Linked DNA regions of Streptosporangium becharense. The protein of the gene in region 2 interacts with the protein of the main gene of each other region in a pairwise test. Links are inferred from orthologs where the notes say so. Each region holds a gene or a part of one and is shown on either strand. Other genes may lie near its edges. The genes, in order: hemL and F4562_RS24925.

Evidence for each region.
Region 1: the proteins of F4562_RS24925 (region 2) and hemL interact in binary tests that used the Escherichia coli proteins (3 or more experiments, as listed by UniProt). The link is inferred for Streptosporangium becharense from one-to-one orthologs.

Annotation. Positions count from the first base shown.
Region 1 is NZ_JACHMP010000001.1:3,437,721-3,452,749, forward strand. Bases 9,429-12,328 are described here. They hold hemL (glutamate-1-semialdehyde 2,1-aminomutase), read right to left. Parts: upstream 11,577-12,328; coding sequence 10,281-11,576; downstream 9,429-10,280. Other genes in these bases: F4562_RS35845 (ATP-binding protein), read left to right, coding at 9,583-10,071; F4562_RS14920 (bifunctional DNA primase/polymerase), read right to left, coding at 11,787-12,328. In the rest of the region: cytochrome c biogenesis protein CcsA, read right to left, coding at 1-457; cytochrome c biogenesis protein ResB, read right to left, coding at 447-2,261; F4562_RS14865 (cytochrome c biogenesis CcdA family protein), read right to left, coding at 2,296-3,030; F4562_RS14870 (TlpA family protein disulfide reductase), read right to left, coding at 3,164-3,736; F4562_RS14875 (histidine phosphatase family protein), read right to left, coding at 3,793-4,431; F4562_RS14880 (EamA family transporter), read left to right, coding at 4,559-5,425; F4562_RS14885 (LysR family transcriptional regulator), read right to left, coding at 5,582-6,532; F4562_RS14890 (EamA family transporter), read left to right, coding at 6,607-7,518; F4562_RS14895 (Uma2 family endonuclease), read left to right, coding at 7,552-8,157; F4562_RS14900 (DUF397 domain-containing protein), read right to left, coding at 8,178-8,384; F4562_RS14905 (helix-turn-helix domain-containing protein), read right to left, coding at 8,377-9,234; more of F4562_RS14920, read right to left, coding at 12,329-12,428; hemB (porphobilinogen synthase), read right to left, coding at 12,620-13,606; F4562_RS14930 (bifunctional uroporphyrinogen-III C-methyltransferase/uroporphyrinogen-III synthase), read right to left, coding at 13,740-15,029. UniProt on the Escherichia coli protein: Aminomutase that catalyzes the transfer of the amine group on carbon 2 of glutamate 1-semialdehyde to the adjacent carbon 1 to form 5-aminolevulinate.
Region 2 is NZ_JACHMP010000001.1:5,666,539-5,681,620, forward strand. The notes cover bases 5,428-8,380. They hold F4562_RS24925 (FadR/GntR family transcriptional regulator), read right to left. Parts: upstream 7,291-8,380; coding sequence 6,565-7,290; downstream 5,428-6,564. Other genes in these bases: F4562_RS24920 (sulfatase family protein), read left to right, coding at 5,428-6,597; F4562_RS24930 ((Fe-S)-binding protein), read left to right, coding at 7,360-8,160; F4562_RS24935 (lactate utilization protein B), read left to right, coding at 8,157-8,380. In the rest of the region: F4562_RS24900 (FtsX-like permease family protein), read left to right, coding at 1-2,026; F4562_RS24905 (RNA polymerase sigma factor), read left to right, coding at 2,215-2,715; F4562_RS24910 (CU044_5270 family protein), read left to right, coding at 2,712-3,773; F4562_RS24915 (LLM class F420-dependent oxidoreductase), read right to left, coding at 3,950-4,969; more of F4562_RS24920, read left to right, coding at 5,080-5,427; more of F4562_RS24935, read left to right, coding at 8,381-9,569; F4562_RS24940 (LutC/YkgG family protein), read left to right, coding at 9,566-10,228; F4562_RS24945 (DUF2795 domain-containing protein), read right to left, coding at 10,303-10,728; F4562_RS24950 (sirohydrochlorin chelatase), read left to right, coding at 11,227-12,054; cobT (nicotinate-nucleotide--dimethylbenzimidazole phosphoribosyltransferase), read left to right, coding at 12,129-13,211; cobA (uroporphyrinogen-III C-methyltransferase), read left to right, coding at 13,365-14,597; F4562_RS24965 (GTPase), read left to right, coding at 14,717-15,082. UniProt on the Escherichia coli protein: Transcriptional activator of the glcDEFGB operon which is associated with glycolate utilization, and encodes malate synthase G and the genes needed for glycolate oxidase activity. Also negatively regulates the transcription of its own gene.

The DNA.
Region 1 (15,029 bases), 2.2 Mb from region 2 along the record:
AGCGGATCCGGTAGCGGAGCTGCATGAACAGGAACGCGCTCACCGCCGCCAGGCACATCGCGACCACGAACTCGTACATGTTGCCCCACGGCCAGCGGCCCACCGCCAGTCCCCGGGTCAGCACCGACCCGAGGTTGGCGGCCCAGCCGAGCCAGCTCAGCACGACCCCCGCCGGTCCGGCCCACACCGCCCACACCGGAGGCGCCGCCCCGGCGGCCTCCTCCGTGCTCCGGTCCGCGGCGTCCGGGTCCGTCCCGGAGGCGGATGCCGGGGAGGCACCTGCGCCGACCGCGGCGAGCGCGGGCACGGGCCGCGTCCGCGTCCGGGCTCGGGCTCGGGGCCGGCCGAAGGCCAGGTCGAGTGCATAGCCGACCATCGCGAAGACGTAGAGCAGGACCGTCGCCAGGATGAGCTGGTCGCTCAGCGTGGCGAGGCTCGGGTTGACCTCAGCGGGCATCCTTCACTCCTGGGTTCAAAGCGGAGACGATCCCGGCGAACTCCTCGCTGAAATCGCCGCCTTCGGTACGCGTGAGGCCGCCCACCTCAACCTGCCGGAGGGCGCCTTCGGGGCGGCCGTCCTCCGCGGCCGGGCCGCCGGGCTCGTCGGCCGCGTCACGGATGCGCACCCAGACCCGGCGGCGGTGGACGGTCAGGCTCAGCACGAGCCCGACGACGGCCACGACCGAGGCCACCAGCGCGGGCATCCGGCCCGGGTCGTAGGCGATCTGCAGGGCGATCCACTCCCTGACACCGGTGAACTCGATCGAGCCCGCCCCGCCCGGCAGGTCGAGCTTCTTGCCCACCGCCAGCGGATCGGCCTTCATGACCAGCGGCTTCATCTTCTTCAGACGCTCGGGGTCGATCTCGTAGACCGACTGCGGACGCCCGTCGTCCAGGCCCAGGTCACCGGCGAACGCCCCGTACACCTGGGCGGTCGGGTTAGCGGCGCCGGGGAAGACCGAGACCCACTCGTCGCCCGCCGGGACGGTCGTCGGCAGGAACCCGACCAGCAGGCCGAGCTGCTCCGGCCGGGCGTCCGGCACCTTGATCACACATTCGGAGGTGAAGGTGGCGGGCTGGACGACCAGGCAGGGAACCGGCCCGTCGAAGGCGACCTGACCGCTACCATCAGTGATCTTGAAGGTTGGCGCGTAGCCGTGGTCGATCAGGTAGGTCAGCGTGCCGTCGACGTCCAGCGGCTCGTTGACCTTGAGCACGTAGTCACGCTCGGCCGCCCCGGGCGCGTCGACGACCTTCAGCGCGGCCTCGAAGTCGAGTGGCTGGCCGGTCTTCTCACCCTGCGCGATGTAGGTGGCCCGGAAGTCCTCGACGGTGAAGGAGAACGGTTTCAGGGACTCGGCGCTGACCTGCTGGCCGGGCATGTAGCGGTCGTAGGCGGCGACCGTGTTGGCGAACCCCTCGCCTTCGACGACCAGCACGTTGCCGCGGTAGCCGTACAGCGCGCCCATCCCGATCGCGACGAGCAGCCCGACCAGGGCGACGTGGAAGAGCAGGTTGCCGGTCTCGCGCAGGTATCCCTTCTCGGCGGCGACCCAGCCGGGGCCCGTGGTCACCCGGAACCGTTTCGCGCGCAGCCGGGCGGCGACGGCCTCGACGGTGAGATCGGCGGCGAAGGAGGCGTGCTGCGGCAGCCTGGACAGGTTGCGAGGCGCCGCGGGCGGCTTCCTGCGCAGCTCACGCAGGTGGGCCGTGGTGCGGGGCAGCACACAGCCGATCAGCGACACGAACAGCAGAAGGTAGATCGCGGCGAACCAGGGCGCCTTGAAGACGTCGAACAGCCAGAACCTGTCCAGCCACTCGGCGAGCTGCGGGCTGTCGGTGAAGTACTGGGCGACCTTGGCGTCGGAGACGCCGCGCTGCGGCCAGATCGAGCCCGGGATCGACGCCAGGGCGAACAGGAACAGCAGGATGAGCGCGGTCCGCATCGAGGTGAGCGTCCGCCAGAACCAGCGTGCCCAGCCGACCGTCCCGAGCCCGACCGGCCCGGTCCCGGCGGAGGCGGGCTCGGTGGAGGCGGGCCCGGTGGGATCGGTTGTCGGGGAGTCGGTCGCCATGGAATCGGTCGCCATGGAGTCGGTCGCGGCGGGGGCGGTGCCGGTGGAATCGGGGCCGGACCTGGTGGAGGCGGGCCCGGTGGAGGCGGCCTGCGCCTGGTCGGCGGGATCGGTGGGTCCGGCCAGATCGGTCACCCGGCCGCGCCCCGGACGGCCGGTCGTCGCATCGGGATCGGCTCCGCTCACCGCTCGCTCCCTCCCACCTGGTTCGGCGTGTCCATCAGATCACCGGCTCGAATCCGCCGATCCACCCCTGCATCCCCGCGACGAGCTGTGCCCAGAGCCCGGTGACGAGCAACACGCCGACGGCGACCAGCATGACGCCGCCGATCCGGGTGATCAGCTGCGAGTGCCGGCGCACCGCCTTGAACGTCCGCAACGCCCTGCTGTAGGCCATCCCCGCCGCCACGAACGGCAGCCCGAGGCCGAGCGCGTACGCGAACGCGAGCAGCGCTCCGCGTCCGGCGCTGCCCTCGTTGAGGCCCAGGGTGAGGACGACCCCGAGCGTGGGCCCGATGCAAGGGGTCCAGCCGAGGCCGAACACCAGACCGAGCAGCGGTGCCCCCGCCAGACCCGCGGCCGGGGCCCGGTGGATGCGGAAGTCGCGCTGCAACCCCGGGACGACGCCCATGAAGGCCAGCCCCAGCACGATCGTGAGCGCACCCAGCACCCGCGTGATGAGCTCGGCGTTGCCGAACAGCGCCGCGCCGAGCCCCCCGAACAGCGCGCCGCCGGCCACGAACACGACGGCGAAGCCCAGCACGAACAGCACGGTGCCGAGCACCATGCGTCCCCGCCGGGGGTCGGCGCTCATCCCGGTCACGTACGACAGGTAGCCGGGGACCAGAGGCAGCACGCAGGGCGACAGGAACGACACCAGGCCCGCCGCGACCGCGATCGGCAGCGCCAGCGCCAGCGACCCGCTCGCGACGGTGCCCGCCAGGTCGGCGCTCACCGCCGGCCTGCCGTCGCCCGGAGCCGCGGCGAGCGGCGTCCGGAGAAGCGGCGTCCGGAGAAGCGGCGTCCGGAGACGCACCGTCCGGAGAGCCGATGCCCGGAGAGGCGATGCTTGGAGAGGCGGCGTCCCGTCATTTCTCGCCACCGACCTTGGTGACGGCGTCGAGGAGGTCGGGATACTTGACCGCGCCGAGGGCCCGCGCGGCGATCCGCCCCTGCCGGTCGATGATCAGGGTCGACGGGATGGCGGCCGGGGGAACCGTGCCCTGGAAGGAGAGCGCGACCCTGCCCGGCTGGTCGAAGATGCTGGGGTAGCCGGGGGCCTGGCTGCGTTCGAATGCGAGCGCGTCGGCCTTGCGGTCCTTGAAGTCGATGCCGAGGAACTCCACCCCGTCGGCCTTGGTCTTGGCCGCGACCTCCTTGAGCACCGGCGCCTCCGCCCGGCACGGTGCGCACCAGGACGCCCAGAAGTTCAGCACCACGACCTTGCCCTTGTGCGCGGCGAGCGTCGCGGTGCCGCCGTCGAGGGTCTCGCCCTCCACCGCGGGGGCGGGTACGCGGTCGGCGGCCTGGAACAGGGTGATCCTGCCGTCGCCCGCGATGAACCGGGTGTCGCCGGTCTGCGGCTGCGACCCCGGGGCTCCGGCGCACCCGGCCACGGCGACGAGCAGCACGGAGGCCGCTGCGAGGAACTTTGCGCGCATGGGTGGCAGGATCTCTCTGTACTACAACCGGTAGAGCAGTCACTCTACCGGCGGGATCAGGCGCCCGGCACAGTGGGGCGTTTGACGAGTGCGGCCGCGGGCTCGCTGTACCCGACGCTGACCAACCGGCTGCCCTCGAAGCAGAAGCTGGTGAGACTGGCGAGGCCGCACTGCCTGCGCCGGGGGTCGTGCGGCAGGCGCCTGCCCTCGGCCGCCAGGCGGATGGTCCAGATCGGCAACTGGTGGCTGACCAGGATCGCCTCGTGCCCGCGCGCCGCGTCGCGGGCGGCGACGACCGCGGCCCGCATCCGCCGGACCAGGTGGTTGTAGGGCTCCCCCCAGGAAGGGCGGAGCGGGTTCCACAGGTAGCGGTACAGGCGCGGGTTGCGGAACACCCCGTCGCCGCCGCCGACCGGCAGTCCCTCGAAGATGTTCTGGGCCTCGATGAGGCGCTCGTCGAGCGTGACCTCCAGGCCGAAGGTCTCCGCCAGCGGGGCGGCGGTCTCCTGGGCCCGCTCCAGCGGTGAGGAGAACAACGCGGTCACGTCGCGTCCGGCGACCGACTTGGCGACTGTCTTGGCCATCAGCCTGCCGTTCTCGGACAGGTGATAGTCGGGCAGCCTGCCGTACAGGACGTTGGCGGGGTTGTGCACCTCCCCGTGACGCAGGAGGTGGACGACGGTGGTCTCAGCCATGGTGTCGTCAGCCTACCGACTGGTACGGGAAACGGTGCAGGCGGTCCTCTTTGCCCCAGCCCTTCCTGATCCGGCGTGGAGGATTTGGATCTTGCCGCGGGAGGATCCCGGGGAAAAGGTACGCCTCATGAGTTCATTAGCCCTAGCACTCGCCCTGGCCTCGGCCGTCGCCCACGCCTCGTGGAACCTGATGAGCAAGCAGGCGGCCCATGCCGACGACGTCGTCTTCGTCTGGCTGGTGGTCACCGCGTCCACGGTGCTGTGGGCCCCGGTCGCGGCCGGTTACCTGCTTCTCGGCGGCACCTTCCCCACCCCGGCCGGCCTCGCGGCGATCGCCGGGAGCACCGCTGTCCACGTCGTCTACTTCATGCTGTTGCAACGCGGCTACCGCCACGGCGACCTGTCGATGGTCTACCCGATCGCCCGGGGCACCGGGCCGCTGCTGGCCAGTCTGGTGGCGGTCGTGTTGCTGGGTGAGCGGCCGGGCCCGGCCGGGGTGGCGGGCATCCTGCTGGTCGGGACGGGCGTCTTCCTGCTCGGCGCGACCCGCCGGCCCACCCGCCGGGACCTGACCGGGATCGGGTTCGGGTTCGCCGTCGGGGTGTGCATAGCGGCCTACACCGTGTGGGACAAGCAGGCCGTCAGCGCCTTCGGGGTGGCGCCGCTCATGCTCAACTACCTCGGCGAGCTGGGCCGTTCCGTCGTCATGACCCCGGCGGTGCTCACCACCCGACGCCGCGGCCTGATCACGCCGACCTGGCGGGAACACCGGGTGCGGGTGCTGGGTGCGGCCGTGCTCGGCCCGTTCTCCTACCTGCTGATGCTGATCGCCTTCACCTTCTCGCCGATCAGCTCGGTGGCTCCGGTACGCGAGATCAGCGTGCTCATCGCGGTGGTGCTCGGCGGCAGGCTCCTGGCCGAGGGCGACCTTCCCCGCCGCCTGCTGGCCGCCGGGGTCATCGTCGCCGGTGTGGTGACGATCGCCCTGAACTGACCGCGACCGCCGCCCGAGCCTACGGGCGGGCCGGGACGACCGGCTCATGAGCGGGCCGGGACCTCCGTACGGAGCCCCGGCACCCGGGTGGACCGAGGCGGCCGTACGGAGCCCACGGCACATGGGCGGACCGAGGCGGCCGTACGGAGCTCCGGCTCAGCGGACCGCCAGATCCGGGGTGGGGGACGGCAGGTCCGGGGTGGAGGACGGCAGACCGGCGGCGATCGTCTTCAGCGCGTCGACCGCGGCGCGGATGGCCGGACGGCGAGCCGCGTCGCTGCGCCAGATCGCGTAGAGCTTGCGGGTGGGACGCGGCCTGATCGGGACGGCCCGCACATCCGCCGGGAGGGGGCCGCGGCCCAGACGGGGGATGATGGCGCACCCCTGACCGGCCGCGACGAGGGCCATCTGCGTCGGGTACTCGTCGGCCATGCAGGCGATCTCCGGCTCCAGCTCGGCCGAGCGCAGCGTGTAGACCAGCCAGTCATGGCAGACCGTGCCGGGCGAGGAGCTGATCCACCGTTCCCCCGACAGCTCGGCCAGCTCGACCTCGGGCCGACCGGCCAGCGGGTGGGAGGCGGGCAGGACCACGTCGGCGATGTCGTCGAGCAACTGTGCCCGGGAGAGCCCCTCGGGGATGGACATGGGACGGTTCATCCAGTCCTGGACCACCGCGAGGTCGAGCTCACCGCGGATCACCTCGCGGACCTGCCGTTCCGGTTCCCGTTCCATGAGCTGCAGGTGCAGGTCGGGGTGGCGGTCTCTCAACAGGGTCAACGCGCCGGGGAGCAGGCCCCGGGCCGCCGTCGGGAAGGCGCCGATGCTCAGCCGCCCCACGACCTCGCCGCGCAACGCCTCGAAGTCGGCCTCGGCGGTCTCGACCAGCGCGAGGATGCGTCCGGCGTGGTCGGCCAGGAGCCCGGCGGCGTCGGTCAGCCGCACACCGCGGCCGTTGCGCTCCAGCAGCGTCGCGCCGATCTCGCGTTCCAGCTTGGCGAGCTGCTGGGAGACCGCCGACGGGGTCACCATGAGCGCTTCGGCCGCCGCGCCGACCGAACCGTAGACGGAGACCGCGTGCAGGGCCTTCAACCGGTTCAGATCCAACATGTAAGCAAGTCTAAACTAATATCTCCAGGAAATCTAATTTGTACTGAAATAAGATGGCAAACAAGGATAGACGCATGCGTACCCGGCACCTCCTGCTCGCCATCGGCCTGGCCGCCGTGTGGGGCTTCAACTTCGTCGTCATGGAGGTCGGGCTTCAGCACTTCCCTCCGCTGTTCTACGTGGCGCTCCGCTTCCTGGTGGCCGCCTTCCCCGCGCTGCTGTTCGTCGGCGGCCCCGGCGTGCCCTGGCGGAACGTGCTGGCCGCCGCGGCCACCCTGGGCTGCGGCCAGTACGCCCTGCTGCTGCTGGGCATGCGGGCGGGCATGCCCGCCGGGCTCACCTCGCTCGTCATCCAGGTGCAGGCGGTCTTCACCGTGATCATGGCGGTCTTCCTGCTGGGGGAACGGATCACCGCCCGCCGGGTCACCGGCATGACGGTGGCGTTCGCCGGACTCGCGCTGGTCGCCGTCGACCTGGGCACCGGCGGTCCCGTCGGGGCGTTCCTGCTGGTCGTCGGCGCGGCGCTGCTGTGGGGCATGGGCAACATCGCGGTCAGGAAGGCCGCCCCGCCCGACTCCTTCCGCTTCATGGTCTGGCTCAGCGCGGTCTCGGCCCTCCCCATGCTGGCCCTGTCCCTGGCGGTGGAGGGGGTCCCCGACCTGGAGTTCTCGGTGGCGGGCAGCCTGTCGGTGCTCTACGTGGCGCTGATCTCCACGCTCGGCGGCTTCGGCGTCTGGGGCTTCCTGCTCCAGCGCTACGACGCCTCACTGGTCGCCCCGTACTCGCTGCTCGTGCCGGTGTTCGGGATGTCCTCGGCCGCCCTGTTCACCGGCGAGCCGACCTCCCCGCTCAAGCTCGTCGCCGCCCTGCTGATCCTCTCCGGCGTCCTGTACGCGGGGACCCGCCCGCGCCGCGCTCCGGCGCCCTTCTCGCCTTCCCCGGACGCGTCCCAGGAGAACGCGGCGCGGGAAACGGAGAAGATCTAGGCGATCACCCAGGGTGGCGGGGAGGATGTCGTGGTGACCGACATACGTGCCGCGTTCGACCATTGGCCGTCACCACCTCCCCGGGGATGGGCCGCCGACGACCTTGATCACCTTCCGGCCGAGGGACCCGGCGGCGAACCAGGCTTCTTCGAGCACGTCGAGCTGATCGACGGAGCCCTCGTCTTCACGGCTCCCCAGACGCGCTTCCACGAGCGCGTGGTGTTCGGTCTCCGGGTCGTCCTGAACGCTCAGGTTCCTGAAGATCTGGCGGCGGTCACCCAGATGGACGTCAAGCTCGGACACCGGATGCGTCCCTGCCCCGACGTGCTGGTCGTCGACGCGGCGGCGGTCGAGGACGACGAGCGGACCTTCTACGTCCCCACCGAGGTGCGTCTCGCCGTCGAAGTGGTCTCCCCCGAGTCCGAGGACCGCGACCGCAAGACCAAGCCGTCCCGGTACGCCGAGGCGGGTATCGCGCATTTCTGGCGGGTGGAGAACAACGGCGGATCCCCCGTCGTCTACGTCTACGAACTCGACCCCGCCACCGGTGTGTACGCCCTCACCGGCATCCACCACGACCGGCTGACCATCCCCGTCCCGTTCCCGATCGACATCGACCTCACCGCCCTGCCCCGGTAGGCGTCCGGGACGGGGCGGGGTCAGCCCAGGTCGTCGAACTCGCCGCGCTTCACACCGCCGACGAAGGCGCTCCACACGTCCGGGGAGAAGATCAGTCTGGGGCCGCCGGGGTCCTTGGAGTCACGGACGGCCACCACACCCGGCAGATTGCCGGCCACTTCGACGCAGTTGTTGCCGCTACCGCTCCGGCTGCTCTTGCGCCAGACGGCGTTCTCCAGATCAGTCATAGGACAGCTGTTCCTTCGCCTCGGCAATCAGTTTCATGGACGCCTCCGGGGACAAAGCCGCATCACGGATGCGTACAAATGCCATTTTATAGCGATCTACTTGATCCGAGCTCTCAACGTATACGTCACCAGCCGTACCTTCTACGTAGGCGACATCGGGATCGACCTCTTCCGCAAAGGACAGAACGGTGAAGGCCCCTTCCAGCCCAGCATGCGCTCCCACTCTGTAGGGCAGGACCCGGATCGTCACGTTGGGGCGCCGAGCAGCGATCAGCAGGGCCGTCAATTGATCGCGCATCAATTCGGATCCGCCGATCGGACGGCGGATCACTCCTTCGTCCAGTACCGCATGGAGTTCCGGCGCATCGGGCCGGTTGAGCAGTGTGCGCCGTGCCATTCGAGCCATGACCCGCCGGTGCACGTCCTCGACGTCACACGACGCGAGCCTCCCAGCAGTGATCACTGTGCGGGCGTAATCCTCGGTCTGCAGTAGCCCCGGAACGAGTTGCACCTCCCACTGACAGATCAGGGCCGCTTCATCCTCCAAACCGATGTAGGAGCCGGTGAACACGTCGGCGTAGGCGGTCCACCATCCTCTCTGACGTACCTCCTTCGCGAGTTGGACCAACCCTGCGCGGACCGAGGAGCCGGCACCGTACAGGTCGCAAGCACTGGCGACGTCGGTGGAGCTTGCACGTGTACGCCCCGTCTCGATCCGGCTCACCTTGCTGCGGCTCCAGCCGAGCCGCGCTGCGGCCTCTTCCGGGCTCAGTCCGCTTTTCTCTCGCATCTTGCGTAGCTCACGGGCCAGACGTCGCAGCCTGACAGTCGGGCTGTATGTCGGTGACATGTGCCCAGTGTGGCGGAACCGCGATTCTCTCGCTCCAGGGATACCCAGATTAATTAAGAACTGCACAGTGCATTGACAGAATGCACCGCTCGGGAACATCATTGCACAGTCGTCACTCTCCGTGCCCACCCATAGCTGACGGTGATGTCTGAAATGCCGCAAAAATTTCTTTTTCTCCGTCTTCGCGGCCTGAAGCTATTCACCGACGCTCACGGGCGCGCGGAATGATGCCACGTCCTGGAAGGAAAGAAACGCTATGAGCCTTCATGACCCACAAAGGAAATTTCCGCCCCGCTGGCCGGGACAGAATCCGGCGGGGCCCGGAACGAACTCCTCGGCGGTGCTCGCGTGAGCGCGTACGGGCAGGGTGGGCAGGCCGTCTGCCGGTACGAACACCAGCGGGCCGCCTCCGCGCGCTGGGCCACGCTCCGCCCCCTCGGCCATGCCGAGTTCCCCGCGACCCCCTGCACGGTGGCGGCCGTCCGCGCCTGGGCCCGTCACCTGCTCGCCGGACGGACCCCCGGCCCCGTCCTCGACGACGTGACGCTGCTGCTCAGCGAGGTCGTCACCAACGCCGTCGTCCACTCCGACTCCGGGCGGACCCCCGGCGGGTCGGTGACCGTCTGCCTGGGCCTGGGCGGCGGCATGGTCCACGCCGAGGTCATCGACGACGGATCGCCCGGCAGCATCCCCTTCCTCCGCGCGACCGGAGCCGACAGCGAGAGCGGACGCGGCCTGCACCTGGTCGAGGCGATCGCCGCCCGATGGGGTGCCCACCACGGCGTCGGCACGGGCAACGCGGTCTGGTTCCGGGTGGCCGGCCTCCGGACGGCATGACGGTACAGCTCAGGCACGACGGGCGGCAGGAACGGACTGCGGAAGACGGACACGGACCCGGGACCCGGGACACCGGACACAGACACGGAACACCGGACACGGAACCCTTCCGGAGACCCGGCCGACGCGTCAACCGCCGGGATCCTCCTCGCCCTCCGCGGAGGACCCCGACAGACGCCCGAGCCACCCCGAAGGAGCCCGGGAGGCGGTCAGGACGCCTGGGCGGCGGCCTTGGCGGCGGCGGGCAGGGCCTCGGCGATGCGCGACAGGGCCTCGTCATCGTGGGCGGCCGACAGGAACCACGCCTCGTAGGCCGACGGCGGCAGGTAGACGCCCTGGTCGAGCATGGAGTGGAAGAACGCCCGGTAGGCGGCGGTGTTCTGCGTCTGGGCGACGGCGAAGTCGGTGACCCGCTCCTCGGTGAAGAAGATGGAGAACAGGCTCCCGGCACGCTGCAGGCGGTGCGGCACCCCGGCGGCGGCCAGCGCGTCGGCGGCGGCGCGGCCGATGACCAGGGCGGCGGCGTCGATCCGGTCGTAGACGCCCTCGTCGCAGGCGCGCAGCGTGGCCAGACCGGCGGCGCAGGCCAGCGGGTTCCCCGACAGGGTGCCCGCCTGGTAGACCGGCCCCTCGGGGGCGAGGTGGGCCATGATGTCGGCGCGACCGCCGAACGCGGCGGCGGGCAGGCCGCCGCCCATGACCTTGCCGAAGGTCATCAGGTCGGCGTCGACCGGATCGAGGCCGTACCACCCGGCCTCCGACACCCGGAAGCCGGTCAGCACCTCGTCGATGATCAGCAAGGCGCCGTGCGCGGTGCAGAGCTCACGGAGCTTGGCGTTGAACCCCTCCAGCGGCGGGACGACGCCCATGTTGGCCGGGCACGCCTCGGTGATCACGCACGCGATGTCGGAGCCGAACGTCTGGAACGCCTCGGTGACCGCCTCGACCGAGTTGTACGGCAGGACCACCGTGTCGGCGGCGGCGGCGCCGGTCACGCCGGGGGTGTCGGGAAGCCCGAAGGTCACCACACCGGAGCCGGCCGAGGCGAGCAGGGCGTCCACGTGGCCGTGGTAGCAGCCGGCGAACTTGACGACCTTGGAGCGGCCGGTGAAGCCGCGGGCCAGGCGCACCGCGGACATGGTGGCCTCGGTGCCGGAGCTGACCAGGCGGACCTTCTCCACCGGCTCGACCCGGGCGACGATCTCCTCGGCGAGCTCGACCTCGCCGGGCGTCGCCGTACCGAAGGAGGTGCCGTCGCGCAGCGCCTCCTGAAGCGCCTCGATCACGGCGGGGTGCCGGTGCCCCAGGATCATCGGCCCCCAGGAGCAGACCAGGTCGACGTAGCGGTTGCCGTCGACGTCGGTGATGTACGGGCCCTGGCCGGAGGCCATGAAACGCGGCGTGCCGCCTACGGCGCCGAAGGCGCGGACGGGGGAGTTGACGCCTCCCGGGACGATCTCACGGGCGCGGGCGAACAGACCCTCGGAGTTCTCAGTACGGCTCACGTCCCCAAGCGTAGTCACGGGGACGGGCGCCTCGGCCCCCGGCGGCGACGCCGCATGTCAGGGGTCGGCTCTCTCATGTGGTGAAGGCCGCCATGACGGCCCCTGACCGGTGCCCATCCGCCTGGGCGGGCACCCGCATGAGAGGATCTCGCATGTCGTGCCGCGGCCGTCGACGGCCGCACGCGCCGGAGGTCCAGCCGGCCCCGGCGGCTACTCGCAGGCGTCGGCGAGACGGTCGAGGACGCGGAGCGGGTCGGGCAACGGCCGGCCGTCCGGGGGGCGGAGCCAGGTGGCGGAGCCGCCGCCGGGCAGGAGCGAGGGCGGGGCGAGGACGTAGCTGTCACGGCAGTGCCAGCGCAGCCCCGGCATCTCCTCGATCGTGGCCGGGCCGAAGTCGAGAGCGCAGGACCACCACTCGTCCTCGTCCTCGGCCGTGTTGCGGGTGGCCACATAGAACAGGACCCGGTCGCCGTTGTCGGCGACCGGGCCCGGTGTCACTCCCGCGGAGTCCATGGCGGCGAGGGCGGCTCGCCCCGCGGCGGCGGGTACGTCGAAGACGTCGAAGACCCGGCCGGTGGGCAGGATCACGCTCGCCTCGGGCTCGTGCTGCCACCACAGGGTGAGGAGGGCGGGGTCGGTGGTCGCCTGCATCTGCCAGGCCCGCGAGAGCGGGTGCGCACCCGCGTCGGGACAGCCGACGCGGTCGCAGGAGCAGGCACGGGAACCGCCTTTCAGCGGCCGGGCGCCGGGGCAGCTCGCCCAGCCCAGGGCCGCGTACTGGAGCACCGAACCGATCGCCTGTTTCGGATGCGCACGCCGCCTGCTGCGTCGAACCAGCGGTACCCCCACCATCGTGTCCTCCGTCATTCGCGCATCCCGGGTGCCAACCGGATACGAAGACATGCCCACACCATGGTCAGCGGAGATGTCAAAACCCCCAGGGTCTCGTCACCTGGGACACATCCGCACCGGTCCTCGCACTCTAACGCACGGCGTTCGCCACCAAGCGGCAAACCCCCGGTTCCCGGCGCGTTCCTCGCTTCTCACCCGAGCCGGGTCGCCACCTCGGTCGCCCAGTAGGTCAGGATCATGTCGGCCCCGGCCCGGCGGATCGCGACCAGCGACTCCATGATCACCCGCTCCCGGTCGAGCCAGCCGTTCGCGGCGGCCGCCTCGATCATGGCGTACTCTCCGCTGACCTGGTACGCCGCCACCGGCACGTCGACGGCGTCGCGCACCTGGCGCAGGATGTCGAGATAGGCCATGGCCGGTTTCACCATGACGGCGTCGGCACCCTCCGCCAGGTCCAGCCGCACCTCGCGCAGCGCCTCGCCGACCGGGCCCGCCGGGTCCTGCTGGTAGGCGTTGCGGTCGCCGAACTGGGGTGCGCACTCGGCCGCCTCGCGGAACGGGCCGTAGAAACCGGAGGCGTACTTGGCGGAGTAGGCCAGGATCGGGACCTGCTCGAAGCCGTCGGCGTCCAGCGCGGCGCGGATGGCGGCCACCTGGCCGTCCATCATGCCGCTGGGTGCGATGACCTGGGAGCCGGCGCGGGCCTGGGCCACCGCAGCGGCGGCGTAACGCTCCAGGGTGGCGTCGTTGTCGACCTCGCCGCCGGGGGTCAGGATTCCGCAGTGCCCGTGGTCGGTGAACTCGTCCAGGCAGGTGTCGGTCATCACCACCATCGCGTCGCCCACGTCGGAGACCAGGTCGGCGACGGCCCGCTGGACGATCCCGTCGGGGTCGTCGGCCGCCGACCCGCGGGCGTCCTTCACCGCGGGGATCCCGAACAGTATCAACCCGCCGACCCCGGCCTCGGCCGCGTCGTGGGCGGCCTTGCGCAGCGAGTCGCGGGTGTGCTGGAGGACCCCGGGCATCGAGCCGATCGGGTTCGGCTCGTCGATGCCCTCCTTCACGAACACGGGCAGCACCAGTTCGGCCGGGTGCAGCCGGGTGCCGGCGACCATCCGGCGCATGGGTGCGGTGCGGCGGAGCCTGCGCGGGCGCGCGGCAGGGAACTGGGCCGTCATGATGTCTCCCCTTTCCCCCGGCCGGGGGAACCGCGGGCCGGAGGAGCTCGGTGTCCGTTCTGGTGCGCCGCCGGTCGTGGCGCGCAGCCTCACCGGGCCCGCCCGTCGTCCGGCCCCGGCGCCACCCACAAGGTTACTTGGCGCGGCGCCGGGCCCCCCGCCGGGTCTGGGAGGGCCTGCGGGGGGCGTCTCCGGCCGTGACGGCCGCCTGGCGCTGCTTGGCACCGTACTCCGCGAGCGCCGCCGCGAGGGCGGAAACCGATGGCTTGTCGGCCATCACGTCGACACGGAGGCCGAACTCCTCGGCCGTCTTGGCGGTCTGCGGGCCGATGACCGCGATCACGGTGACGTTGTGCGGCTTTCCAGCGATGCCGACCAGGTTGCGGACGGTGCTCGAGGAGGTGAAGAGCACCGCGTCGAACCCACCGCCCTTGATCGCCTCACGGATCGGGGCGGGCGGCGGCGCGGCGCGGACCGTGCGGTAGGCGGTCACGTCGTCGCACTCCCAGCCGAGCTCGGTCAGCCCGGCGACCAGCGTCTCGGTCGCAATGTCGGCGCGCGGCAACAGCACCCGGTTGATCGGGTCGAGCATCGAGTCGTACGGAGGCCACTCGGCCAGCAGGCCCTCCGACGACTGCTCGCCTGACGGCATCAGGTCGGGCTTGACGCCGAAGTTGATCAGCGCCTGCGCGGTGGCCTCACCCACCGCGGCGACCTTGAGCCCGGCGAAGGCACGGGCGTCCAGGCCGTACTCCTCGAACTTCTCCCGTACGGCCTTGACCGCGTTGGCGCTGGTGAACGCCACCCACTCGTAGCGGCCGGTGACCAGGCCCTTGATCGCCCGGTCCATCTGCTGCGGGGTGCGGGGCGGCTCGACGGAGATCGTGGGGACCTCCTCCGGCACCGCGCCGTAAGAACGCAGCTGCTCGACCAGGGCGGCCGACTGCTCCTTGGTCCGCGGCACGAGCACCCGCCAGCCGAACAGCGGCTTGGTCTCGAACCACGACAACCGGTCACGCATGCCGACGGCCTCGCCGACCACGATGAGCGCGGGCTCGGTCATCCCGGCGTGCTTGAGGTCCGGCGCGATACGGCTCAGCGTGGTCACCACGGTGTGCTGCTCGGTGGTGGTGCCCGCGCTGCTCACCGCGACCGGTGTGGAGTCGGGGCGGCCCGCCGCGACCAGCGCCTTGCCGATCGCCACGGCCTCAGCGACACCGTTGTAGATCACCAGGGTGCCCGCCCCGGCCGCGTACGCGGACCAGTCGTCGACCTGCGTGGCGTCCACGACGCGGAACTCCGGGACCGACACCGCGGCGGGGATCCCGGCGTAGGCGAGCACCGCCGTCGCCGGAGGGACACCGGGGACGATCTCGAAGTCCACCTCCGCCTTGGCGCAGGCCGCGACCTCCTCGGTGATCGA
Region 2 (15,082 bases):
CCTGAGCTGGCGGCTGCTGCGCGGCGGGGGCCGCCGCGGCCTGCTGGGAGCGGGCCTGACCATGGCCGCGGTGGCGGTCTCCACGGCGCTGCTGCTCTTCGCCGTCGTGGCCAATCTCGGTTTCGCGGGGCGGGCCGAGCGGGAGGCGTGGCGCAACCCGGTCGCCGCCACCGCCGGGGCCGTCGCGATCGAGGCCGTCCACACGGACTACGTGCGCGACCGGCGGATCATCGTCGTGGATCTCGCGGCACTCGGGCCGCAGGCGCCGCCACCGCCGCCCGGCCTGGCCCGTTTCCCGGCCCCGGGGGAGATCTGGCTCTCACCGGCGCTCGCCGGGCTCGCCGGGGAGCTGCCCGCCGACCAGCTCGCCGACCGTCTCCGGGGCAGGCGTGGCGGGACGGTCGGCGACGAGGGGCTCGTCCACCCGGGTGAACTGCTCGTGGTCCGCGGGCAGACCGCCGACGCGCCGGTGATGCGGGCCGACGCGCCGGTCGACCCGCGCACCGGCGTCGCCCCCACCCGGATCGCGGACTTCCGGGGGGAGCCGACGCAGAACGCGGAGGCGTACAAGGCGCTCGGCCTGATCGCGAGCGTGCTGATGGTCGTGCCGCTGCTGGTGTTCGGGGGCGCGGCGGCCCGGCTCACCGTCGCCCGCCGGGACCAGCGCCTGGCCGCGCTCCGGCTGGTCGGCGCGTCACCCGGCCAGGTGGTCGCGATGACCGTCGTCGAGGCCGTGATCACCGCGTTCGGCGGCGCGCTGCTGGGGCTGACCCTGTACGGGCTGCTCACCCCGCTGCTCGCCCGGATCGAGATCGCCGGGGGCTCCTGGTTCCTGGCCGACCTGTGGCCCGGTGTCCTGCCCGTGCTCGCGGTGCTGCTGGCCGTGCCGCTGCTCGTCGGGGCGTCGGCCGTGGTCGGGCTACGCCGGGTGGTGGTCAGCCCGCTCGGCGTCGCCAAGCGGGAGACCCCGCCGGCCATGCGGTTCGTCCGGGTGGGTGCGCTGCTCGCCGTCCTCGCGGTGGTCCCGGCGCTCAACGGCCGCACCGAGGTGGGGGTGATCGCCGTGGTCATCGGCCTCGCCTTCCTGTGCGTCAACCTGGTGGGCCCCTGGGTCGTCGGCGTGATCGGCCGGATCACCGCCCGCGTCGCCCGTACTCCGGCCCGGCTGCTGGCCGGGCGCCGCCTGGTCGACGACCCCCGGGCCGCCTGGCGGACCGTGAGCGGCGTGGCCCTGACCGGGTTCGTGGCGGGGTTCATCGGCCTGGTCAGCCCCGCCGACCTCGTGGTGCACGATTCCCGCGGCGAGCTGCTCGTGTCGGCGCCCGCCGCGCGGTCGGCGGACCTGGCCGCCGAGGCGCGGGAGCGGCTGTCGGCGGCGAAGGTCCCCGCCGAGGTCACGGTCGGGGAGGGCGGCCGGACCGGCGGACGCAAGCCGATCATCATCTCGGTGGGGCGATCCGGCCCCGCGGGCGGGTCCACGGCCGGCACCTCGGCTCCGGCGGCCGGCACTCCGGCTCCGGCGGGTACGGCCGGGGTGGACGCCGCCCTGGTCGACCGGGCGCGCACCGCGCTGGACGGGCTGGTGCCCGGCCGCGTCGCGTCGTCGCCCGCGGACGAGGACCGGTTCAACTACCAGATCATCGACGACATCGGCGTCGGAACCGTCGTCGTGCTCACCGTCTCCTTCCTCGTCGCGATCGTCAGCGCGGGGATCACCGCGGCCTCGTCGATCCTCGACCGCAGGCAGACGTACGCGCTGCTCCGGCTGGCCGGCACCCCCCTTGAGGTGCTGAACCGGGCACGCCGGGCGGAGACGCTCGTCCCGCTGACGGTCATGGGCGGCGGGGCCGTGGCGGTCGGCATGTTCTGCGCTCTGCCGTTCGTGTCCATCGGGATGAACGTGACGGGTGCGGTCACCCTGCTGGTCTGCGTCGTCCTGGGGTTCGCCGGGGTGGTCGGCGCGGGCGCGGCGACCGCTCCGCTGCTGCGGTCCGTCACCGCCGACCCGGCCCCCCGGCCGGACTGACCCCGGTCTCGGGCCGCGACACGAATACCTACTCAACAGGTAGGGATAGTTGTAGACGTAGTGGCGGGTCGTTACCGTGAGTGTCACGGCAACCCCGGTCGGTGGGCGCACACCCCCGGCCGGGGTTTTCCGCGTAAAATTTTTTCCTCCCGCCGGTGATCGGGGCCCGGCGAAAGGCATTACTGGCCGTGGACGACCCCAAAGCGCGATTCACCGCGCTGTACGACCGGCACTACCGCAGCGTGTTCGGCTACGCGCTGCTGCGTGCCGAACGGCAGGCGGCCGAGGACATCACAAGTGAGACGTTCCTGATCGCCTGGCGGCAACTGGAGCGGCTGCCGGAGGAACCCCTGCCGTGGCTGCTCGGTATCGCCCGCAACCTGTTGCGCGCGCAGCGGCGCTGGGGGCTGCGGCGGCGGACGCTCGTCGAGCGCCTGGCCGAGCTGACCCCGGCCGGAGACGTGGCCGAGCAGGTCGCCGAGCGCGAGACGGCGCTCGCGGCACTCGCGGGACTCTCCGAGCGGGACGCCGAAGCCGTGATCCTCGCCAGCTGGTACGGGCTCGCCCCGGCCGAGGCCGCCAAACTCGCGGGCTGTTCCGCCCGCGCCTTCACCGTCCGCCTGCACCGCGCCCGCCGGCGCCTCGCCCAGGCACTCGACCCCACCCCGACCCTGCAGGAGCAGACATGAACGACATCGACGACCGCGTCCGCGCGCTACGCCCCGACAACCTCATGGAGGAGACCTACCGCAGCCGCCGCGACGCCGACCTGACCCGCGCCTTCGCCGAGACCGCGCCGTCCCGGCCCGCCGCGCGCTTCCGTCTCGCGGTGCCCCGCCTGTCCCTCGTGCCGCGGCTGCTGGTGGCCGGCGCGCTCGCGGCGGCGGCCGCCGCGGTGGTGGTCCCGGCCACGATGACGGGCACGACGGCGCAGCCCGGACCGGGGGCCGACCCGGTCCCGGCCGTGGCGGCGCCCAGCCGGTCGACGGCCGCTCCCGTGGAACTGACCGCCGGCACGTTCCTGCTGGCGGGCGCGGAGACGGCGGCGCGGGAGCCCGCGGACACCGGACGCTACTGGTTCGAGCGCACCCGCACCTTCGAGCCCGTCGGCTCCGGCGCCGTCGTCGCCCACACCGGAGAGATCTGGTACAACGGCCGCGACGGGCGGAGCTCCTCCAACCTCGACGTGAAGGTCACCTTCGCCGACGAGGCCGATGAGGCCGCCTGGCGTGAGAAGGGCTCCCCCCGCCTGTGGGAGGCTCCCAAGACGGAGGACTTCTCGAAGATCTCCCTGCAGACGAAGCTCGGCAAGCAGACGCTGACCCTGAACGACGAGCGGAAGCTTCCCGGTGACGCCGCGGAGCTGGAGCGGTGGCTGCGCGCGGCCCACGAGGACGGCCCGTTCGGCGAGTTCGTCTTCACGGCCGCGCGGCACATCCTCTCGTCCCCGGCGTCCCCGGCGACCCGGTCGGCGATGCTGCGCGTCCTGGCCGCCCAGCCGGGGCTGAAGCTGGAGCAGGGCGTCACGGACCCGCTCGGCCGCCCGGGCGTCGCGGTCACCACCGCCGACGGCCACCACCGCCTGATCGTCGACGAGTCGGGTGCCCGCCTGCTCGCCTTCGAGTACGACGGCCCGGACCAGGAGGGCCGGACCGCCGAGCGCGCCGTGGGGCTCCCGCTGCCCAAGGGGATGAAGGTCGCCTACGAGTCCTCCGGCTGGGTCCAGGAGCTCGGTGCCCGTAAGTAGGTCGGGTAGACAGGACGGGTAAGCAGGACAGGCCGACGTCCGCGGCCGGACCCGCCGGGACCGGCCGCGGACGTCCGTCCTCGTGGAGCCGCCGGGCCGGAAGCGGGCCCCGCCGGGGAGAGGGAGACGCCCCCAGGCCCCGCCGGTCGGTCTGGAGCCGCTCGGTCCGGAGCCGGTCAGCCCAGGACCAGGTCGCGGATCGTGCGCAGTGAGCGCTCGTCGCGGGGGCCCATGACCAGCAGGCTCGTCACCGGGCTCCGGCGCCAGGGCTCCAGGCGTTCGCGGATGCGGCCCGCGGGGCCGACCAGGGAGATGCCGTCGGCCAGCTCGTCCGGGATCGCGGCGAAGGCCGCGTCCCTGCGTCCGGCCAGGTAGAGCGCCTGGACCTCCCGCGCGGTCTCGGCGTAGCCCATCCTGCCGATGATGTCGGCGTGGAAGTTGCGGCTCTCGGCGCCCATGCCGCCGATGTAGAGGGTCAGCATCGCCTTGACCCCGTCCAGCGCGGCCCGGACGTCGTCGGTGACCAGCGTCAGGACCATGGCCGCGATGTCGAAGTCCGGCCCGGCCGCGGCGAGCGACGGCCCGTACATCCGTTCGATCCTCTCCGGGAACGCGAACAGCGGCAGCCAGCCGTCGGCGATCTCCGTGGCGAGCGCGACGTTCTTCGGGCCCTCCGCGCCGAGGTAGAGGGGGATCTCGGCGCGGAGCGGGCGGGTGATCAGCTTCAGCGGCTTGCCGAGGTTCGCGCCGCCCGGGTAGGGGAGCGGGTAGTGCTCGCCGTCGGAGGTCACCGGCTCCTCGCGGCGCCAGATCCTGCGCATGAGGTCCACGTACTCGCGGGTGCGCGCCAGGGGTTTCGGGAACGGCGCGCCGTACCAGCCCTCGACCACCTGGGGCCCGGACGCGCCGATGCCGAGCAGCAGCCGCCCGCCGGTGAGGTGGTCCAGGGTCATCGCGGTCATCGCGGTCGCCGCCGGGCTCCGGGCGGAGATCTGCGCCACGGACGTGCCGAGCTTGATCCGGGACGTTCGCGCGCCGTACCAGGCCAGCGGGGTGAAGGCGTCGCTGCCGTACGCCTCCGCGGTCCAGACGGACTCGTACCCCAGCCGTTCGGCGGCCTGGACGAGCTCGGTGGCGTCGTCGGCGTCGCGCTGCCAGTAGCCGAGGTTCAGTCCGAGCCTCAGATCGGTGCCCACACGGCCTCCTTGGGACGTACGCCGTTCACGCCTCCGCAATTAGAACATGTTCTATATGGATCGGTCGAGTGTGAGGTGTCGGAATTCGACACGCTGGGAAGCGTGCAGGTGTGCCCAACGCCCTTCGCAAACTCCTCTCGCTGGTGTCACTCCTCGCCCTCGTCGTGCCGGGAACGGTGATGACCGTTGCGTACGCGGCCGAGCGACCCAACATCGTGTTCATCCTGGCGGACGACCTGGAAGCGGGTGATCTCCGAAATTTCCCAAATATCCATAATCTCCTGGTGCGTGGTGGAACCGGTTTCAATCAGTTCTTCACCACCAACTCCTGGTGCTGCCCGTCGCGGGCGTCGATCCTGAGGTCCCAGTACGTGCACAGCCACGGCGTGCTCACCAACACCGCCCCCGAGGGCGGGTTCACCAGATTCCATCTCTCCGCCCTGGAACGTTCCACCATCGGCACGTGGATGCAGTCGGCCGGGTACCGCACCGGGCTGATGGGCAAATACCTCAACCACTACCCGGGCGGCGCCGCCGAGCCCACCTACGTGCCGCCGGGCTGGAACGAATGGGACGTCCCCGTACGCAACCTCTACGGCGAGTACGACTACACGCTCAACGAGAACGGCGTGCTGCGGGCCTACGGCTCCCTGCCGCACGACTACCTGACCGACGTCCTGAGTCAGAAGGCCCGCGCGTTCGTCTCACAGCCGGGCGGCGACCCGTTCTTCCTCTACCTCGCACCGGTCGCCCCGCACAACCCGGCCAACCACGCCCTCCGGCACAGCGCGGCCTTCGCCGACGCCGTGGCACCCCGGCCGCCGTCCTTCAACCGGCAGGACGTCGCCGACGAGCCCCTCTGGCTGAGGTCCCTCCCGCTGCTCGGCCCCCGGGCGATCGAGAAGCTCGACGAGCGCCACCGCAGGCGGCTGCGCGCCATGCTCGGCGTGGACGACATGGTCGGCGCCCTGGTCGAGACGCTCCGGACCTCCGGGAAACTGGACGACACCTACATCTTCTTCGGCTCCGATAACGGGTTCCACCTGGGGCAGCACCGCCTCGCGCAGGGCAAGACGACCCCCTTCGACGAGTCGATCAGGGTGCCCCTGCTGGTCCGCGGGCCCGGTGTGCGGCCCGGCCATGTGGCCGGTGACCTCGCCGCCACGGTCGACCTGGCCCCGACCTTCGCCGAGATCGCCGGGACCCGGCCGCCCGACTTCGCCGAGGGCCGCTCCCTGCTCCCGATCCTGCGGGGGACCACGCCCCCGTCGTGGCGCCGGAACGTGCTGCTGGAGTTCAACCGCCCCACCGACCCGAGCTCGGCCCGGCAGACGCCGGTCCCCCCGTACCAGGGCATGCGCACCGAGCGGCACACCTTCGTCCGGTACGCCACCGGCGAGTACCAGTTGTACGACCTCGCCGCCGACCCCTACCAGCTGCGCAACCTCGCGGCCAGGGTCCCGTTCCCGGTGATCGCCGAGTTCGAGCGGCAACTCGACGCGCTCGTCTCCTGCGCGGGAGCCGGCTGCCGGTCAGCCGACTCCGTCACCCCGCCCGCCCTGCCCGCGATACCCGTCCCGCCCGTCGCTCCCGTGTCACCCACCGCTCCGGTGGTCCCCACTCCGTAGCGGACGCCGGATGTCGGGATAGGCGCGGTGGAGGTGGTCCTCGACGGCGGACGCGGCCTCGGCCGCGTCCCCGGTGGCGATCGCCCGGTAGATCCGGCGGTGGTCGGCCATGAGCCCGTCCGTGTCACCCAGGCGCTCGACGGCCTCGACCGCGTAGCGGCGCAGCGAGTCGCGCAGCGAGCGCATCATGGCGGAGGTCAGCCGGTTGCCCGACGCCTCGGCGACGGCCACGTGGAAGGCGGTGTCGTGCTCGACGAACTCCTCGGCCGTCGCCGCCTCCCCCATCCGTTCCAGGGCGGAGGCCAGGGCCGACAGGTCGGCGCCATGCAGGGCGGCGTGCGAGGCCGACCACTTCTCGATCATCAGCCGGGCGTCGACGACCTCCTCCAGTGACAGGCTCGCCAGCCCCAGGTGGAGCCTGAGCAGATCGGTCAACGCCCCCGCGGGCCTGGAGGTGAGCACCGCACCCGCGTCGGGCCCCCGCCCGACCTGTGACGAGACCACGCCCAGGGTCTCCAGCACGCGCATGGCCTCGCGGACCGACGACCGGCTGACCTGGAGCTGCTCGGCGAGCTGACGCTCGCCGGGCAGGCGGTCGCCGACCCTGAGCCCGTCACCCGCGATGCGCTGCTCGATCTGGGCGATCACGTCTTCGAACGCCCGGGTGCGCCGGACCGGCTGCCAGTCGCTCAAGGACCCTCCTCTTGTGGGGGATTATGGTCAGACCATACTGTGGTCGGACCATATAGCGGAAGGAGCGCCGTGCGCGTCGCCCTGTTCATCACATGCGTGAACGACACGCTGTTCCCCGGCACGGGGCAGGCGGTCGTCACGCTGCTGCGCCGCCTCGGCTGCGACGTCGAGTTCCCGCAGGCGCAGACCTGCTGCGGCCAGATGCACGTCAACACCGGATACCCCGAGGAGGGCAGGCGGCTGGCCGGGCACTTCGTGGACGTGTTCGCCGGATACGACGCGGTCGTCGCCCCGTCCGGGTCGTGTGCCGCGATGGTCCGCGAGCAGTACCCGCGGCTGGCCCGCACCACCCCGGCCCGCACCGCCGCGCCCGCGGGGCTCCTGACCGGCGGCTCCGCCCCCGCGACGGCCGAGCGGGACGACTCCTTCGCCCGGCGGGTCGCCGAGACGGTGCCGAAGGTCCACGACCTGTCCGAGTTCCTCGTCGACGTGCTCGGCGTCACCGACGTCGGCGCCTACTTCCCGCACCGGGTGACCTACCACCCGACCTGCCACTCCCTGCGCGGCCTCCACCTGGGCGACCGCCCCACCCGCCTGCTGCGGGAGGTACGGGGGCTGGAACTGGTCCCGCTGCCCGGTGCCGAGGAGTGCTGCGGCTTCGGCGGCACCTTCGCGGTGAAGAACCCGGCGGTCTCCGCCGCCATGTGCGCCGACAAGGTGCACAACGTCGCGAGCACCGGCGCCGAGGTGCTGTGCGCCGCCGACAACTCCTGCCTCATGCACATCGGCGGCACCCTCAGGCGCCAACGCACCGGGGTCCGCATCATGCACCTGGCCGAGATCCTCGCCTCGACGGAGGCGGCCCGATGAGCGGCGCCGGAACCTTCCTCGGCATGCCCGCCTTCCCGCACAACGCCGCGGCGGCCGTGCAGGACTCCCAGCTCAGGTTCAACCTCCGTAAAGCCACCCACACCATCCGCGGCAAGCGGGCCGCCGTGGTCGGGGAACTGCCCGACTGGGCCGAACTGCGCCGGGCGGGCAAGGAGATCAAGGACCACACCCTGCGCCACCTCGACCGCTACCTGCTCCAACTGGAGGAGGCGGTCACCGCGGCGGGCGGCCACGTCCACTGGGCGTCCGACGCCAAGGAGGCCAACCGGATCGTCGCCGACCTCGTCAAGGCGACCGGCGAGACCAGTGTGGTCAAGGTCAAGTCGATGGCCACCCAGGAGATCGGCCTCAACGAGGCGCTCCAGGAGGAGGGCATCACCGCCTACGAGACCGACCTCGCCGAGCTGATCGTCCAGCTCGGCGACGACTGGCCCTCCCACATCCTGGTCCCCGCGATCCACCGCAACCGCGCGGAGATCCGCGAGATCTTCCAGGAGAAGATGGCCGAGTGGGGCCGCGCGGCGCCCGAGGAGCTGACCGACGAGCCCCGTGCTCTCGCCGAGGCGGCCCGGCTCCACCTGCGCGAGCGCTTCCTGTCCACCAAGGTCGCGGTCTCCGGGGCCAACTTCATGATCGCCGAGACCGGCACGCTCGTGGTCCTGGAATCCGAGGGCAACGGCCGCATGTGCCTGACCCTGCCCGAGACGCTGATCAGCGTGGTCGGCGTCGAGAAGCTGCTGCCGACCTGGCGGGACCTGGAGGTCTTCCTCCAGTTGCTGCCCCGCAGCTCCACCGGCGAGCGGATGAACCCCTACACCTCGACCTGGACCGGCGCCACCGAGGGCCAGGAGTTCCACCTGGTGCTGCTCGACAACGGCCGCACGGACGTGCTGGCCGACGAGGTCGGCCGCCAGGCGCTGCGCTGCATCCGCTGCTCGGCCTGCCTGAACGTCTGCCCCGTCTACGAGCGCGCCGGCGGGCACGCGTACGGCTCCGTCTACCCCGGCCCGATCGGCGCTATCCTCACCCCGCAGCTGCGCGGCACGGCCTCCGCCATCGACGCGTCGCTGCCCTACGCCTCAAGCCTCTGCGGCGCCTGCTTCGAGGCGTGCCCGGTCGCCATCGACATCCCTGAGGTCCTGGTGCACCTGCGCGGCAAGGTCCGCCACGCGCGCGCCGAGCGGCTGGGCATGCGCGCGGCCGGGTGGATCTTCGACCGGCCCTCCCGGCTGGCCCGCGTCCAGCGCCTCGGCGGGCGCCTGCGCAGGTTCGTCCCCGGCCGCCTGCCCGGCCCGCTGTCGGCCTGGACCGACACCCGCGAGATCCCCGACATCCCCGCCGAGTCCTTCCGCGACTGGTGGAACCGCACGGACGGAGGAGCCCGATGACCGCCGGAGCACCCGCCGACCCCCGGCCCGCGGCCGAGATCGGCACGGGGACGAGCGCGAACAGCAGGGAGCGGATCCTGGCCCGGATCCGCTCGGCCGTCGCCGGAGCCCCCGACGCGCCGATCACCCGCTCCTACCGCACCTCCCCGGAGGCGACGGATGTGATCGGGCTGTTCGCCGAGCGGGTGGCCGACTACCGGGCCGTCGTGCACGTGGTGGACGGCTCCGAGGCGGCCGCGACGATCAGGGCGGCCATGGCCCGGCAGGGCGCCGTCCGGCTGGTCGTCCCGGACGGCCTGCCCGCCGAGTGGGCCCCGGACGATCCGGTCGCCGACGACCCGCGGCTCACCGCGGCGGAACTGGACGCGGTCGACGGAGTGATCACCGGATGCGCGGTGGGCATCGCCGAGACCGGGACGATCGTCCTGGACGCGGGGCCGGGCCAGGGACGCCGCGCGCTGACCCTGGTGCCCGACTACCACCTGTGCGTCGTACGCGCGGACCAGATCGTCGCGGGCGTCCCCGAGGCCGTCGCCCGGCTCGACCCGGCCAGACCCCTGACCTGGATCAGCGGGCCCTCGGCGACCAGTGACATCGAGCTGAACCGGGTCGAGGGCGTGCACGGCCCGCGCACCCTCGAGGTGGTCGTCGTCCGCTGAACCGGCCGGATCCGCTCCCGGGAGATCGGCTCCGGGAGCGGATCCGGCCGATCGTCGACCGGGCGGCGCCGGGGCTAGTCGCGCTGCTGTTCCCCGCCGAAACCGAGCGCGTCCGCCACGTCCTCCATGTTCTCGAACGTCCGGTCCGGCAGCGACCGGACGGCGGAGAGCACCGGATCGGGCGCCGACTGCTCCTCCGCGCGGGCGATGAGAGTCGCGCGGTCGGCGGGGAACGCGTGGACGCCGCTGATCCACCTGGCCAGGTTGCTGCGGCGGTCCACATCCTCCGGACTCATCCCCTCCGGGGAACCCGGCTCGTGCGCCGGCGGGCGCGGCGTCGAGGCCAGGTCCTCCTCACCCGGCGCGCCGAGGGGCTCGGGCTCCTTCCACTCCTCCGCGCGGCCGTCGTCCCCGCCCTGCACGATGCCCTGGGTCTCGTGCTTCTGTTCCTCGTCCAGGCGTCGGCCGTGCTTGGTGCTTCCCCGTTCCATGGTCGTCATCCCTTTCTCCATCGGACCAGGGGCCTTACCCGCCCCGCCCGGGGCAAACATCCGGACCACGGCGGGGCGGCCCCGCGTCGCCGGTGAGCCGGTCACCCGCCGGGGTGTCTCGCGTCGCCGGTGAGCCGGTCACCCTGTCGGGTGGTCCGCGTCGCGGTGAGCCCGGCCGCCCGCCGGCGCGCGCCGCACTGGACCTCTCCCACGAACACGGCTAGCGTCCCAGGGCATGCGACCCAGACCTCCCGGCTGATCGCGGGCGTGGTGGTGAGCGCCACACCTCCGGCGGTCGGCGCCGCGCCGGCGATCACCGCTGCCCGTCCGGCGCCCGCCCGTTCACCGCCCGCCCGGCATCTCCTCGTTCGCCGCCCGCCCGTGGCACCCGTTCGAAAATCGCATGACTTTACCCGTCCGTTACCTGTCCACGCCGTGGCATCATCGGATATCCTCGCGAGTCGCCACTGCGTATCCCCAGGTCAAGGTCATTGGAGTCCTGTTTCCATGAAACCGCCGCTGCTGCTCATCGGGCAGGGCTCGAACGATGACAGCGGGTCCGCTGAATTCGGTAGGTTCGTCCATCGGCTCCGATGCCGTCTGGACCAGACGGCGGCCGACGTCTCCGGTGGCTACATCGCCAAGGCCAGACCGCGCCTCAGCGACTCCGTCGCCTCGCTGGTCGCGCGTGGCCACCACCGGATGGTGGTCCAGCCGATGAGCCTCACCGGAGACGTCTGGCTCGGTGCCGACATCCCCTCCGCGATGGCGCGCGAGCAGGACAAGCACCCCATGCTCACCTGCGACTACGGCCGTCCTCTCGGCTCCGACCCGCGCGTTCTCGCGCTGCTCGCCGAGCGCCTGGCCGACGCCGCCGCCGAGGTCGCCAGCCTCCGCCTGGTGCCCGCCGCAGCGGGGCCGCTCGACGACGAACCGGAGCGCATCGAGATCGGTGAGACAGCCGTGGTCCTGGTCGGCGACGGCTCCACCAACCCCGAGACGAACGCCGACGTGCACCGGGTCTCCCGTCTGTTCTGGGAGACCCACGCCCACGAGTACCTGACCGTGGAGACGGCCTTCGTCTCCCTCACCCCACCCGGCGTCCCCGGAGGCATCGAGCGCTGCCGCCGGCTCGGCGCCAGGCGCGTGATCGTGGTGCCCTACCTGCTGTTCGCCGGCGGCGTGCTCGACCGCGTCTGGGCCCAGGCCATGGCCTACGCCGCGGGCCACCCGGAGCTGGACGTCCGCTGCGCCGACGTCATCGGCGACTGCGAGGGCCTGGCCGACGTGGTCATCGACCGCTACGAGGAGGCGCTCAGCGGCATCACCTGGTGACTCCGCTCGGTGACCTCGGCGTGACCTTTCACTGGAACTCCCCGGAACATCGTTTCCGGGGGACACTGGATCACATGACCATCCTTGAGCAGACCATCGCGGCGATCCGTCCCGCCGACCCGGCGGCCGTCGCCGAGGCCCGCGCGCACCAGGACCGCCTCACCAAGCCGCGGGGTGCCCTCGGCGCGCTGGAGGACGTCGCGGTACGGCTGGCCGGGGCCTCCGCGGTCAGTCCTCCGCCGCTCCCGACGCCTCCGGCTCTGGCGATCTTCGCCGCCGACCACGGCGTGCACGCTCAGGGAGTGAGCCCGTGGCCGCAGGAGGTCACGTTGCAGATGGTCGGCAACTTCCTCGCCGGCGGCGCCGTCGCCAACGCCTTCGCCGCCCAGGTCGGCGCCTCGGTGACGGTCGTGGACGTCGGCGTCGCCGCCGACCTCGACCCCGCACCCGGCCTGAGGATCAGCAAGGTCGCCTACGGCACCGCCGACATGTCCCGCGGGCCCGCGATGACCGCCGTGCAGGCGACCGCCGCGCTGGAGGCCGGCATCGCCGTGGCGCGCGACCTCGTCGACGCCGGAGCCCGCTGCCTCGTCACCGGCGACATGGGCATCGCCAACACCACCGCCTCGGCGGCGCTGATCTGCGCGTTCACCGGGCACGACGCCGCGGTCGTGACGGGCAGGGGCACCGGTGCCGACGACGAGACCCTGGCGCGCAAGGTCGCCGTGGTCCGCGAGGCGCTGCGGGTGAACGGGCTGGCCGGTCCGCAGGGCGTCCCCTCGGGAGCGGGCGCGCTGGAGACGCTGGCCGCGGTCGGCGGCCTGGAGCACGCGGCGATCGCCGGGTTCATCCTGGGCGGGGCGGCGTGCGGGGTGCCGGTGATCCTGGACGGCGTCATCGCGGGATCGGCGGCCCTCGCGGCGGCCGCGCTGGCACCGGCCGCCGTCGACCACTGTGTGGCGGGGCACCGGTCGGCCGAACCGGGCCACGCCGTCGCGCTCGACCACCTCGGTCTGCGTCCCCTGGTCGAGCTGGAGCTCCGGCTCGGTGAGGGAACCGGCGGCCTGCTCGCCCACCCGCTGGTCTGCGCCGCGGTCAGGGCCATGCGGGAGGTGGCGACCTTCGACTCCGCCGGTGTGACCGAGAAGGAGGCCTGACCTGGAGAAGGCCCGAGCCCACCCCGCCGGTCGCGGCCGGCCCGCACGTCGCCCGTGCGGGTACGGGGCAGCGAAGAGACCGCCACCAACCGGTAGGTTTACCTCTTAACACGCCATGCTTCACAATTCTTCGCGAACGGGAGATCTTCCGCCATGTCGCCCTACCTGCTCGGTCTGCGTCTCTCCGGGCGGCGGGTGCTCGTCGTGGGCGGGGGGCGCGTCGCCCAGCGGCGGGTTCCGGCGCTGCTCGACGCCGGTGCCCTGGTCACCATCGTCTCGACGAGTGTCACGCACGCCCTCGACGACCTCATCGCGAGCGGTCGTGTGACCTGGGAAGCCAGGCCGTACCAGGTCGGTGACGTGGACGGCGCCTGGCTGGTCCAGGCGTGCACCGACGACCGCGCCGTCAACGCCGCGGTGGCGGCCGAGGCCGAGGCCAAGCGGATCTGGTGCGTGCGCGCCGACGACAGGGACGCCTCGGCGGCCTGGACCCCCGCCAGCGGCAAGGTGGACGAGATCAGCGTCGCGGTCACCGCCGGCGGCGACCCCCGCCGGGCGGCCGGGATCAGGGACGCCGTCGTCGACGCGCTCCGCGACGGCACGGTCGACGCCCGGCGCAACCGCGCGAAGCCGGTCGGCGTCGCCCTCGTCGGTGGCGGGCCGGGTGACCCCGCGTTGATCACGGTCCGGGGCCGGCAGTTGCTCGCCCAGGCCGACGTGGTCGTGGCCGACCGCCTCGCCCCCCAGGCCCTGCTCGACGAGCTGTCCCCGGACGTGGAGCTGATCGACGCCGCCAAGATCCCCTATGGCCGCTACCTGGCCCAGGAGAAGATCAACGAGCTGCTGATCCAGCACGCGAAGCAGGGCAAGTTCGTCGTCCGGCTCAAGGGCGGCGACCCGTTCGTCTTCGGCCGGGGCGGCGAGGAGATGCTCGCCTGCGCACGCGAGGGCATTCCGGTGATCGTGGTCCCCGGGATCACCAGCCCGGTCGCGGTACCCGCCGCGGCGAACGTGCCGGTCACCCACCGCGGGGTGAGCCAGGAATTCCATGTCGTCTCGGTGCACGTCCCGCCGGGTGACGAGAAGTCCACCGTCGACTGGCCCAACCTGGCGCGATCCGGCGGCACGCTGGTCCTCATGATGGCCGTGGAACGGATCGGGGTGATCGCCGAAACGCTGATTCACGAGGGACGTTCGCCGGAAACTCCCGTAATGGTGGTACAGGACGGTACTCTTCCCACCCAGCGAGCTCTTTACGCCACGCTCTCCACCGTGGCGGAGCGCGTGAGCGCGGCTGGGATCCGGCCACCTGCGATCGTGATCGTCGGCGATGTCGTGAAGGTCGGCCAGGAGGTCGAGATGGTTCGAGCGGAGCGAGTACCGTGAGGTCGCCTGGTAACGGGCCCCCTCGTCCGGGGGGTCGTGACCCTCGCCCCACCGGCGGCCCGCCGGAGCCGTCCGGCGACGCGCCGCCGGGTGACGCCGAATCCGCCGGCGAACAGACGGTGACCTTCGGCGCCATCCGCCCCGGCGACGGCGCCCCCAGCGGCCGCATCCGCCCCCCGGCCGCCGCCGTCTCACGCCCCGATCCCGGTGCCCCGGCGCGGCCGGGCGCTCCGGCACCCGGCCGGTCGTCCGCACCCGGTGGGGCCGCGGGCGAGGACGCCATGGCGGCGTTCCACGCCGCCGCGGCCGCCGCCCAGGCCACCATCGCGGCCATTACCGCCGCCAAGACCGCCCCCCAGAACTCCAAGCCCGCCCCTCCGGATCCCACGCCGGCGTCCGCGGTCCCGCACGTCGCGCAGCCGCCGCCGGCGCTCAAGCCCGCCCCCAGGACACCGCCGACCGGCCCGGCGACGACCGTGCCGGCC